2 regions of the Colwellia sp. Bg11-12 genome follow, and region 1 is predicted to be linked to the other one. Evidence: predicted binding sites of a transcription regulator. Region 1 holds the regulator's gene; the other holds the start of a gene.
The links. Region 1 encodes FliA, which starts transcription of late flagellar genes. Its sites were predicted from a motif close to CTAAAGNTNNNNNNNNNNNNGCCGATA; they were not measured.

Region 1 (4,956 bases):
TTCCTGACCAATTAAACTATCAACAACAAAACCTATTTGTTGATTGCCCAATTGAACGATAACCACATGACCTTTCTCTCTAGGCTTATCAACAAAGTCACGTACTAACCATTTATCTAAATAGAATAACGGAATAGCTTTCTTACGAACGATGATGGTTAATTGCCCGTCAACGACGTTGGTAGTGGTTAAATCAAGATGAAATATTTCATTGACACCAGCAAGTGGTAAAGCAAAAGTCTGCTTTCCAACAATAACCATGAGTGTCGGTAAAATGGCTAAGGTTAACGGTACTTTTATCTCTAGTACTGTACCTACGCCCATTTCAGAATCTATACTTACCGTACCATTTAATTGGGTAATTTTAGTTTTTACTACGTCCATGCCAACACCACGGCCTGAAACTTCAGAAATCTCTGTTTTAGTAGAGAATCCAGGGGCAAAAATCAAACTAAAAGCTTCTTTATCTGTCATTCTAGCGGCGGCATCAGTATCAAGAACACCGCGTTCAATAGCGATTTCTTTTAACTTTTCTGCATTCATACCTGCACCATCATCTTTGATGGTTAACAATATATGGTCACCTTCTTGAGAGGCAGAAAGAACAACGACACCTTCTCTAGGTTTACCCATAGCTTCACGTTTATCAGGTAATTCAATACCATGATCAACTGAATTTCGCACTAAATGCACTAAGGGATCAGCTAATGCCTCAACTAAGTTTTTATCTAGATCGGTTTCTTCACCTACTAGTACTAATTTAATATCTTTATCTAAACTTCGTGCTAAATCTCGGACAACACGAGGGAATCGTCCAAAAACTTTCTTGATTGGCTGCATACGGGTTTTCATTACCGCACCCTGCAAATCTGTTGTTACAGCATCAAGATTAGAAACAGCTTTTGTTAAATCTTCATCTTCTTTAGTCAAACCTAAACTTGTTAAGCGATTTCTGACTAATACTAGCTCACCTACCATATTCATGATTTGATCAAGACGTTTTGTGTCAACCCTAACCGTTGTTTCACCTTGCATTGCTTTAGCAGGTGCTTTTTCTGGAACTGGTACTTTTACTGCTGGCTTAGCAGCGGCAACTGGTGTTGGCTTAGCGGCTTGAGTTTGAGCAACAGGTGCTGGTTTTGGAGAACTGGGTGCAGGTGGCGTAGATAACTTTGGCGCTTGACCTTGACCATGCAATTCATCTAATAAGGCTTCAAAATCATCATCGCTTATTTCATCAGACGACGCACTATTTGATGAGGGTGCATTACCGGTTTTGTTAGTCGCAAGTTCAGATGAAAATGCACCTTGGCCATGCAATTCATCAAGTAGGGATTCAAATTCGTCATCTGAAATATCATTACTGTCTGAAGAAGCTATCGTCGATTTTTCAGCAGGTGCTGGTGTTGAAGCCGCCCCACCACCATGAAGCTCATCGAGAAGACGCTCAAATTCATCCTCTGACATTTCATCACCAGAGGAAGAACTTTCAGTTTCCACAACGGATTGAACAACCTCAGGTTCAGGTGCTTGTTCTTTACCTTCAGGTTGGCTTAGTCGATGCAACTCAGCAAGTAACTCTGCATCGGCTTTATCAAGTTTTTCACCATTTTGGACTTGTACAAACATTTCATTTACAACATCAAGTGCTTGTAAAATAACATCCATTAAGCTTGCACTAACACTACGCTGGTTTGTACGTAGCAGATCGAAAATATTTTCTGCACCATGACAAACATCAACTAAATTATGTAACGCTAAAAAGCCTGCACCACCTTTAACGGTGTGAAAACCTCTAAATATAGCGTTTAATAATTCGGCATTATCAGGGTCGTTTTCAAGTTCTACAAGTTGTTCCGAAAGCGTTTCAAGTATTTCTCCGGCTTCAATTAAAAAATCCTGAAGAATCTCTTCATCTTGCTCAAATGACATCCAGCAACTCCTATTAAAATCCTAAACTTGATAAAAGGTCATCAACATCATCTTGATCAGCGACAACATCATCACGTTGTGCTGCATTAATGATAGGGCCTTCAACTAAGTTATCACCTACTTTGGGTTTACTTCGTTCTAAATTATTTTCTGTTGTAATACCAAAAGCGGTCAGCATACCAATTAAGCTATCTTCTACTTCACGAACTAGATCAATAACTTTACGAATAACTTGTCCGGTTAAATCTTGAAAATCTTGTGCCATTAAAACATCAGTCATTAAATCATGCATGCGAACTGATTCTTTATCTGTCGTTTTTAATAATAAATCTATATCGATACATAAGCTTTTAAATTCAGTTAACTCCAACTTGTTATGCATGAGTTTTTGCCATAACGGGTTAACTGCCTTTATCTGCCGTTGTATCGTATCAACAACTGGGAAAATAGATTCTACAGCATCCATGGTTTTATTAGCGGCTTCTTCCGTGCGGGTAATAACGTAGTTTAAACGTTCTTTAGCATCTGGAATATCTGCTGTCGCTAAATCATTCAACCGAGAATCTAATTGAAAATTATTTAATGAATCATGTAATTGACGCGTTAATTTGCCTATTTCAGCAAACAACTCTGAATTAATTGGGTTTTGAATTTCTGCAATTAATTCATCTGCCTTATCTTGTTGACCACTTTCTAAATATTCGACCAACAGTTTTGCTTCTTCCAAAGAAACATGCACATTTGTATTCACACTCATGCAACAACCTCTCGTATAGATTAATTAATGAACGAGCTAAAGAATTAACCTAAACGTTCAAATATTTTATCTAACTTAGCGTTTAGCGTTGCTGCTGTGAATGGCTTAACAATATAACCATTAACACCTGCTTGGGCCGCCATAACAATTTGTTCTTTCTTTGCTTCAGCAGTAATGAGCAATACAGGAATATGAGATAACTTAGCATCTGCACGAATTGCTTTAAGCAAATCAATTCCTTGCATACCAGGCATATTCCAATCTGTTACAACAAAGTCAAAAGAGCCTTCTTTTAACATGGGTAAAGCAGTGCTACCATCATCTGCTTCTGAAATGTTAGTGAAGCCTAAATCGCGCAACAAGTTTTTCACGATACGTCTCATGGTTGAGAAATCATCAACAACAAGAACTTTCATATTTTTATCCAAGGCACCCTCCGGTGAGAACATTTTAAAATTTAATTATATTTATATTCTACTTAACTTTGCCAAGATTGCATACGTCCTTTTAACCTATGCATTGCTTGGCTATGAATTTGACTAACACGTGACTCACTTACATCAAGCACTTGACCAATTTCACGTAGATTTAATTCTTCGTCGTAATATAGTGACAGTACTAGAGCTTCGCGTTCGGGTAAAGTGGAAATGCATGCCGATAGCGATTTTTTAAAAACTATTTTTTCAAAATTATCATAGGGATCGTTATTATTAACATCTTCCATATTCGACAAAGAATCCTCACCAACACCAAGATCTTCTATACCGATTATTTTACCTGTACTAACTTCACTAAGAATATGATGGTAGTCATTTAACGAAATATCAAGTTTTTCAGCAACTTCAATATCCGTAACATCTCTTCCTAGGTCAGCTTCTAGCTTTTTTATGGCTTCGCTGACCATGCGACTATTCTTATGAACTGAACGAGGAGTCCAGTCTCCACGGCGTATTTCGTCAAGCATAGCACCACGAATACGAATGCCAGCAAAGGTTTCAAAACTTGCTCCTTTGCTGTGATCAAAATTATTTGAAGCTTCAAGCAAGCCAATCATACCCGATTGGATAAGATCATCAACCTGCACGCTAGCAGGCAATCTTGCTAATAGGTGATAAGCGATTCGTTTCACTAAAACTGTGTGCTGCGCAATTATTGCAGATTTATCAGTTTGAATACTGTAAGCATTTGGTTTTACCACTATCGCTCACTCGCTAAAATTATGTGAAAATTAAGCACTTTAAACAAAGCACTCTTATCTTTTTGTTCATTGTTACTAATTTTCTAACAACTGCTCAATAAAAAACTCTAAATGACCAGATGCTTGTTTAGGCATTGGCCATTTAATTAAGTTAGCTGCTAAAGATTTAAACGCAACGGCCGCGGGTGATTGAGGATAAGCTTCAACAATTGCTTTTTGTTTTCTAACAGATTTTCTTATATTTTCATCAAATGGGATCACAGCAACCAATTCGAGTGCAACGTCTAAAAATCGATCGGTTACTTTTGATAACTTGCCAAACAGTTGCTGACCTTCTTTTGGTGTTCGCACCATATTAGCAACAACTTTAAATTTGAATACACCGTGGTCACGACTTAATAGTTTCATTAAAGCGTAGCAATCAGTTATAGAAGTAGGTTCATCACAAACAACTAGCATCACATCTTGTGAAGCGCGACAAAAGCTCAGTACCATATCTGAAATACCTGCAGCGGTATCGACAATAAGTACATCAAACTTTGTGTTCATATCACTAAAAGCGCGAATTAAACCAGCATGTTCAGCAGGCGTTAAATCGACCATAGATTGTGAACCTGACGTAGCAGGAATGATATTAATGCCAGCGGGACCTTCAATAATTATATCGTCTAATTCACATTCGCCAGAAAGTACATGTGATAAATTGCGCTTTACTCGTAAACCGAGCATGACATCAACGTTAGCTAAACCTAAATCGGCATCTAAAACTAAAACGCGTTGTCCTAATTGTCCTAGTGCAATAGCGGTATTGAGTGAGACGTTAGTTTTACCTACTCCGCCTTTACCTCCTGAGACTGCGATGACTTTTACTGGTTCGGAACTTTTCATTTTTCTTAAGCCACTTGCTTGATCATTCATTTATCGTATTTCTCTACTTTCTTACGAAAATCCATCAATTAAATTTAGTATAACCCTATAATCATATAACCTGCATATTTTTATAGGATTAAAATTCACATATTAGAACAAGTTATGGGAATACAGTGATATTTACAGTGATGTACATTTG
Region 2 (4,956 bases), on a different contig from region 1:
TAGGATTAAAAAATTCTAGCAGGAATTTAGACGTCTGACTATGTAAAAGCTTGATCTACACTATAATACTTAAATAGGAGAACGTTTTATGCAAGTTGTGTTAATAAACGTTGCCAATGTTGTTGCTGGTCAGCAAGGTGCTGTTTAAACTCTTGATACTGCGCAGCTAACTCAGAGCTTTCAACATCAGCAATTAATCTATCTCGCTTACTGGCGAGTAACTTTTTACGAACATCATAATAGTCATTAATTCTAGCAATCAATAAATCATACTCTTGCTGAAGCTTTTCACGCATCTGCTCGGCATTTGGGTGAGCTAGGAGCTTCTTTTGGCTACGCTTAAGTACCATAGCTAATCGTGCTTTCTCAATTTTATCATCTGGATAGGTACGAAGTTTTGAAGTTAACTTCAAAAATTCACAGCACTTAATTAACCATTTAGTAGGATCAAATTGCCACCAACGAATACCATTACGATAATCATTTTCAAAAATATGATGGTAATTGTGGTAGCCCTCACCAAAGGTCAAAAAAGCAAGAAAACCATTATCTCGAGCGCTATTTCTTTCGGTATAAGTTTGTTTACCCCAAATATGCGCTAAGGAATTAATAAAGAAAGTTGTATGGTGGTTCAAAACCAAACGTAGGAAACCCACTAAAAGCAAGCTGCTTATAATGTCACCATGCCATAAGCCAAATACTATGGGCACACCAAAGTTCATCAGTATTGTTAGTAATAAGTAGTTTCTGTGTTGCCACATTACGATAGGGTCTTTTTGCAGATCACGGGTGTTGTCGTAATTAGCATATCGATGTGCTTGATACTCTCGTAGCATCCAGCCTATATGAGAATACCAGAAGCCCCTTTTTGCGGAATAAGGATCCTTTTCATTATTATCAACATGCTTATGATGAATTCTATGATCTGATGACCAATGTAAAATACTATTTTGCAAAGCGAATGCACCACCGAGCGCAAATATAAAGCGCAAAGACCAATGCGCTTGATACGTTTTATGTGACCATAATCGGTGATAACCGGCAGTAATCGACATACCACAATAAATAAAGCAGCAGAATGCAACAAGAAGCTCAGTGTTATCAAAGCCGTGTGTTATTGCGCGATATGGAACAGCTATCGCTGCTACTAAAAAGGTAATTAAAAACACACTAAAATTTAGCCAAACGATTTTAGGTTTGTTCATGTAATAAAAATTCCATCTGTAAAAAAACGAACACTGAATTAAAATTTCAGTGTACACGTGTACACTATTTTAGCTTTGATGACTTTGCAGTCAAGGTAATTTTTATTATAATTTTAATTACTAAGCAATCTTACCCTCTTTATAAAACGTTATTAGTGATCAAGTTTCTAGTAAATAGATGAGAATTCAGTATGATAAGGTTAAGCTAAAGAACAGGTTAATTAAGCAATGAGTGGTATTAGAGCGCAGCAAAAAGAAAAAACACGTCGACAATTAATTGATGCAGCTCTAGGGCAGCTTAGTAGTGAACGTAGCTTTTCCAGTTTGAGCTTACGCGAAGTCGCTAAAGAAGCGGGTTTAGCACCAACGTCATTCTATCGACACTTTTCTGATATGAACGAATTAGGCTTAACGCTGGTAGATGAAGCCGGGCTAACTTTACGTCAGTTAATGCGGCAAGCGAGACAGCGTATTGAAAAAGGAGGCTCCGTTATTCAAATCTCTGTCGTTACTTTTATGGAATTTATTGAAAGTAACGGTAATATATTTCGTTTATTATTGCGAGAACGCTCAGGTACGTCAGCGGCTTTTCGAGCTGCGGTAAACCGAGAAGTTCGTTATTTCACTTTAGAGTTATGTGACTATTTACAGCAAGCGAATAAATTAAATGCAGATGTTGCTTTTTTGCAAGCAGATGCTGCCGTTACTATTGTATTTAGTGCAGGCTCTGATGCTTTAGATGTCGATAAAGACGACCGTCAGCAGATCGCACTACGAACAATACAACAATTACGCTTTATTGCTCGCGGTGCTGCAGAATTTAGTAACCGAAGTGTAAAAAGTAAAACCTAATCAGTTAATTTTTTACGCGATAAAATAACACCGGTTTCAACATGGTGTGTGTAAGGAAATTGGTCAAATAGTGCAAATTTTTCAATGTTATGTGTTTTTACTAATTCAATAAGGTTATCTTTTAAGGTATCAGGGTTACATGAAATATAAACAATACGTTCAAACCGACTCACTAACTCAACACTGTCAGGGTCAAGCCCCGCTCTTGGAGGATCAACCAAAACAGTATCGTAATTATAACTTTTTAGATCAAAACCTTCTAAACGACGAAACTCTCGTTCACCGTTCATCGCTTGGCTAAAATCTTCACTCGACATTCTTATAATATCAACATTGTTCAGCTGGTTTGCAGCAATATTATTTTGTGCTGATTTTACCGATGTTTTTGATATTTCTGTGCCTAACACACGATCAAAATTTTCAGCTAATGCGATGCTAAAGTTACCATTGCCACAATAAAGTTCGATTAAATCGCCACCAATATTTTGAGTGCCTTGCTTTGCCCAAAGTAACATCTGCTCATTAACGTGACCATTAGGTTGAGTAAAACTATTTTCTACTTGCTCGTAGACATAAGTTTTATCACCAACAGTTAAGCGCTCAGTGACAAAATCTTTATCAAGTATAAATTTTTGCTTCTTGGCTCTACCAATAATGTCAACAGGAGCAATCACCGAAAGTGTTGCCTTTAACATAGCGGCATCATTGAGCCACTGCTCATCTAATTGTCGGTGATATAATAAGCTAATTAATAACTCACCGCTTAGAGTTGATAAAAAATCAACTTGAAATAGTCTATGGCGAAGTGAAGGTTTATCTTTAATTTCATCAAGTAAGGCTTTCATCGCCTTATTGATTAACTTACTAGCAACAGGGAAATTATCTACTCGATATTTTTCTTTTGTTTCACTATTAAACATAATGTAAAACAAGTCATCACCATCATGCCAAAGCCGAAATTCTGCTCTTAATCTATAATTTAAAGGCTCTGATCGAAAAACATCAAAGTTAGGCAAGTCAAATTCACTAAACAACTTAGCGATATCATCCTGTTTATTTTCAAGTTGTTTATCATAAAATTGAGGTGCGATGTGACTAAACATATATAAGCCTTAAACATAAAAATAATTAAACGATATTATACTCAATATTAGTGAGTATTACAGAGGCGCTGAGTTTAGCGACTGTGATTACTTTGTCTAGTCATTTGTCTATAATTTTCTTAGTGATGATGGACTCAAGATTAAAGGTTTATCAGTAAATGCCGATATTATAACCATATTAAATTTGAGGATCTGTAGATCTTTGATTGTGTTTAGTTAACCTTTAATTAGATACCGGAGCATTGTAATGAATAAAATTGATAGTCAAACAACTTTGCCTAATTACAAAGGGCAAAGACGCCAAGCCGAACAAATGAAAAACGAAGCGGTTAAAAAGCATATACCAATAGAGTCTTTCGATAATTTAGCACTAAATAATCGTGCCTCTATTAGCATGAAAATTGTATTTCAGTCAGTTTCTAGTCAAATATCAGCAAAGTTTGAAAAATTTCATTATACACAACCAACTAAAAATGTTGCTCAGAGCAATATAGTAGCCAAAGAACCATTAATTAACAGTGAACCTTCATCTGCTATTTTTGATTTCGAAGCGGTTGCTCGAACGGTTATGGACTTTGTTGGTGGCAGTATTCTTGCTGCGCAAGCTAATGGTGCGAGTGATGATGAATTGAAAGAAATGTTTGAGCAAGGACGAGCAGGAGCTAACTTAGGTATTGATCAAGCGATGGGTGATTTAAAAGATCTATCAATACTTGATGATGAATTAGGTCAAGGTATTGAAAAAAGCCGCGACCTTATTAATAAGAATATTGATGACTTATATAAAAAGATATTTCCTGCAGAGCAAAACTCAAAGAGTAATATAGATATAGAGAGTTCAAAAGTTAGAAACTCTGCATTAGACAGCGAACTTTATGTAAGTAACTCAAAAAAGAGTGATCTTAGTATTACTACCACTGACGGCGATATTGTTTCAATATCATTTAGCGAATTACAAGAGTACGGCAATAAAAAAAGTGCTCAGTACCAAGAGAGTAACAGAGGCGTTTCAGAGAACTATACTATGGTAAGTAGCGAGTATCATGAGGTGAATTTTTCCTACAGTGTTGAAGGTGATCTCGATGATGAAGAGAAAGAGGCCATTGAAGCATTAATAAAAGACGTAAATTCCCTACAGAAAGATTTTTTCAGTGGTAATGTTGATCAAGCTTTTGAAAAAGCCGTTGCACTCGGTTTTGATAATGACCAAATAGCTAACTTTAGTATGGACTTGCAACAAACTAAAACAAGTTATGTTAGTCAAAGTTATACAGAAATAGCTGAGTTTGATGAAAGAGAATTACCAAGCGTTAATAAAGAACTGAGACCCTTAATTGATTTTTTAGATCAATTTAAACAACTTCAAGAGACAGCAAACACGCTTTTATCCAAAAAAGAGGATGCTTTTGGCCAACTACTAGATGCGGTGTTCAAGGCTGAATTTGGTGAAAATAAAGAAGCCAAAGACAAGTTTAATAAAGTAACTGATACAGTTAAGGCAGATAATAAAAGTAGGTAAGCGTTATCATTGTTTTTAATCGATAAAAAACCCGCTTTAAAGCGGGTTTATCATTACAGATTAAAAAGTGGTAATGTTACTCTTCTTCGGCATTTTTTTCTGGACGTTCCTTCGCTTCACGTACTTTTAACGTGCGCTGTTGAAACTCAGTATCATTGAGTGATGAAACAGCTGCATCAGCTGCATCGGCAGACATTTCAACAAAACCAAAACCACGACGCTTACCTGTGTGCTTATCTTTCATTAAACGAACAGAATGAACTTGGCCGTGTTCAGA

Region 2: the regulator FliA is predicted to act here: its motif matches at 3,301-3,327, upstream of H4J39_RS07730 (DUF5610 domain-containing protein).

What each region holds. Positions count from the first base shown of each region.
Region 1 covers NZ_JACGUZ010000071.1:556,724-561,679, reverse strand. The annotation lists gene H4J39_RS11490 (chemotaxis protein CheA) at 1-1,932, opposite strand, end outside; gene H4J39_RS11485 (protein phosphatase CheZ) at 1,946-2,689, opposite strand; gene cheY (chemotaxis response regulator CheY) at 2,734-3,117, opposite strand; gene H4J39_RS11475 (RNA polymerase sigma factor FliA) at 3,168-3,887, opposite strand; gene H4J39_RS11470 (MinD/ParA family protein) at 3,963-4,805, opposite strand.
Region 2 covers NZ_JACGUZ010000059.1:407,123-412,078, forward strand. The annotation lists gene H4J39_RS07715 (fatty acid desaturase) at 87-1,205, opposite strand; gene fabR (HTH-type transcriptional repressor FabR) at 1,434-2,057, shown strand; gene trmA (tRNA (uridine(54)-C5)-methyltransferase TrmA) at 2,054-3,160, opposite strand; gene H4J39_RS07730 (DUF5610 domain-containing protein) at 3,408-4,679, shown strand; gene H4J39_RS07735 (RNA-binding protein) at 4,756-4,956, opposite strand, start outside.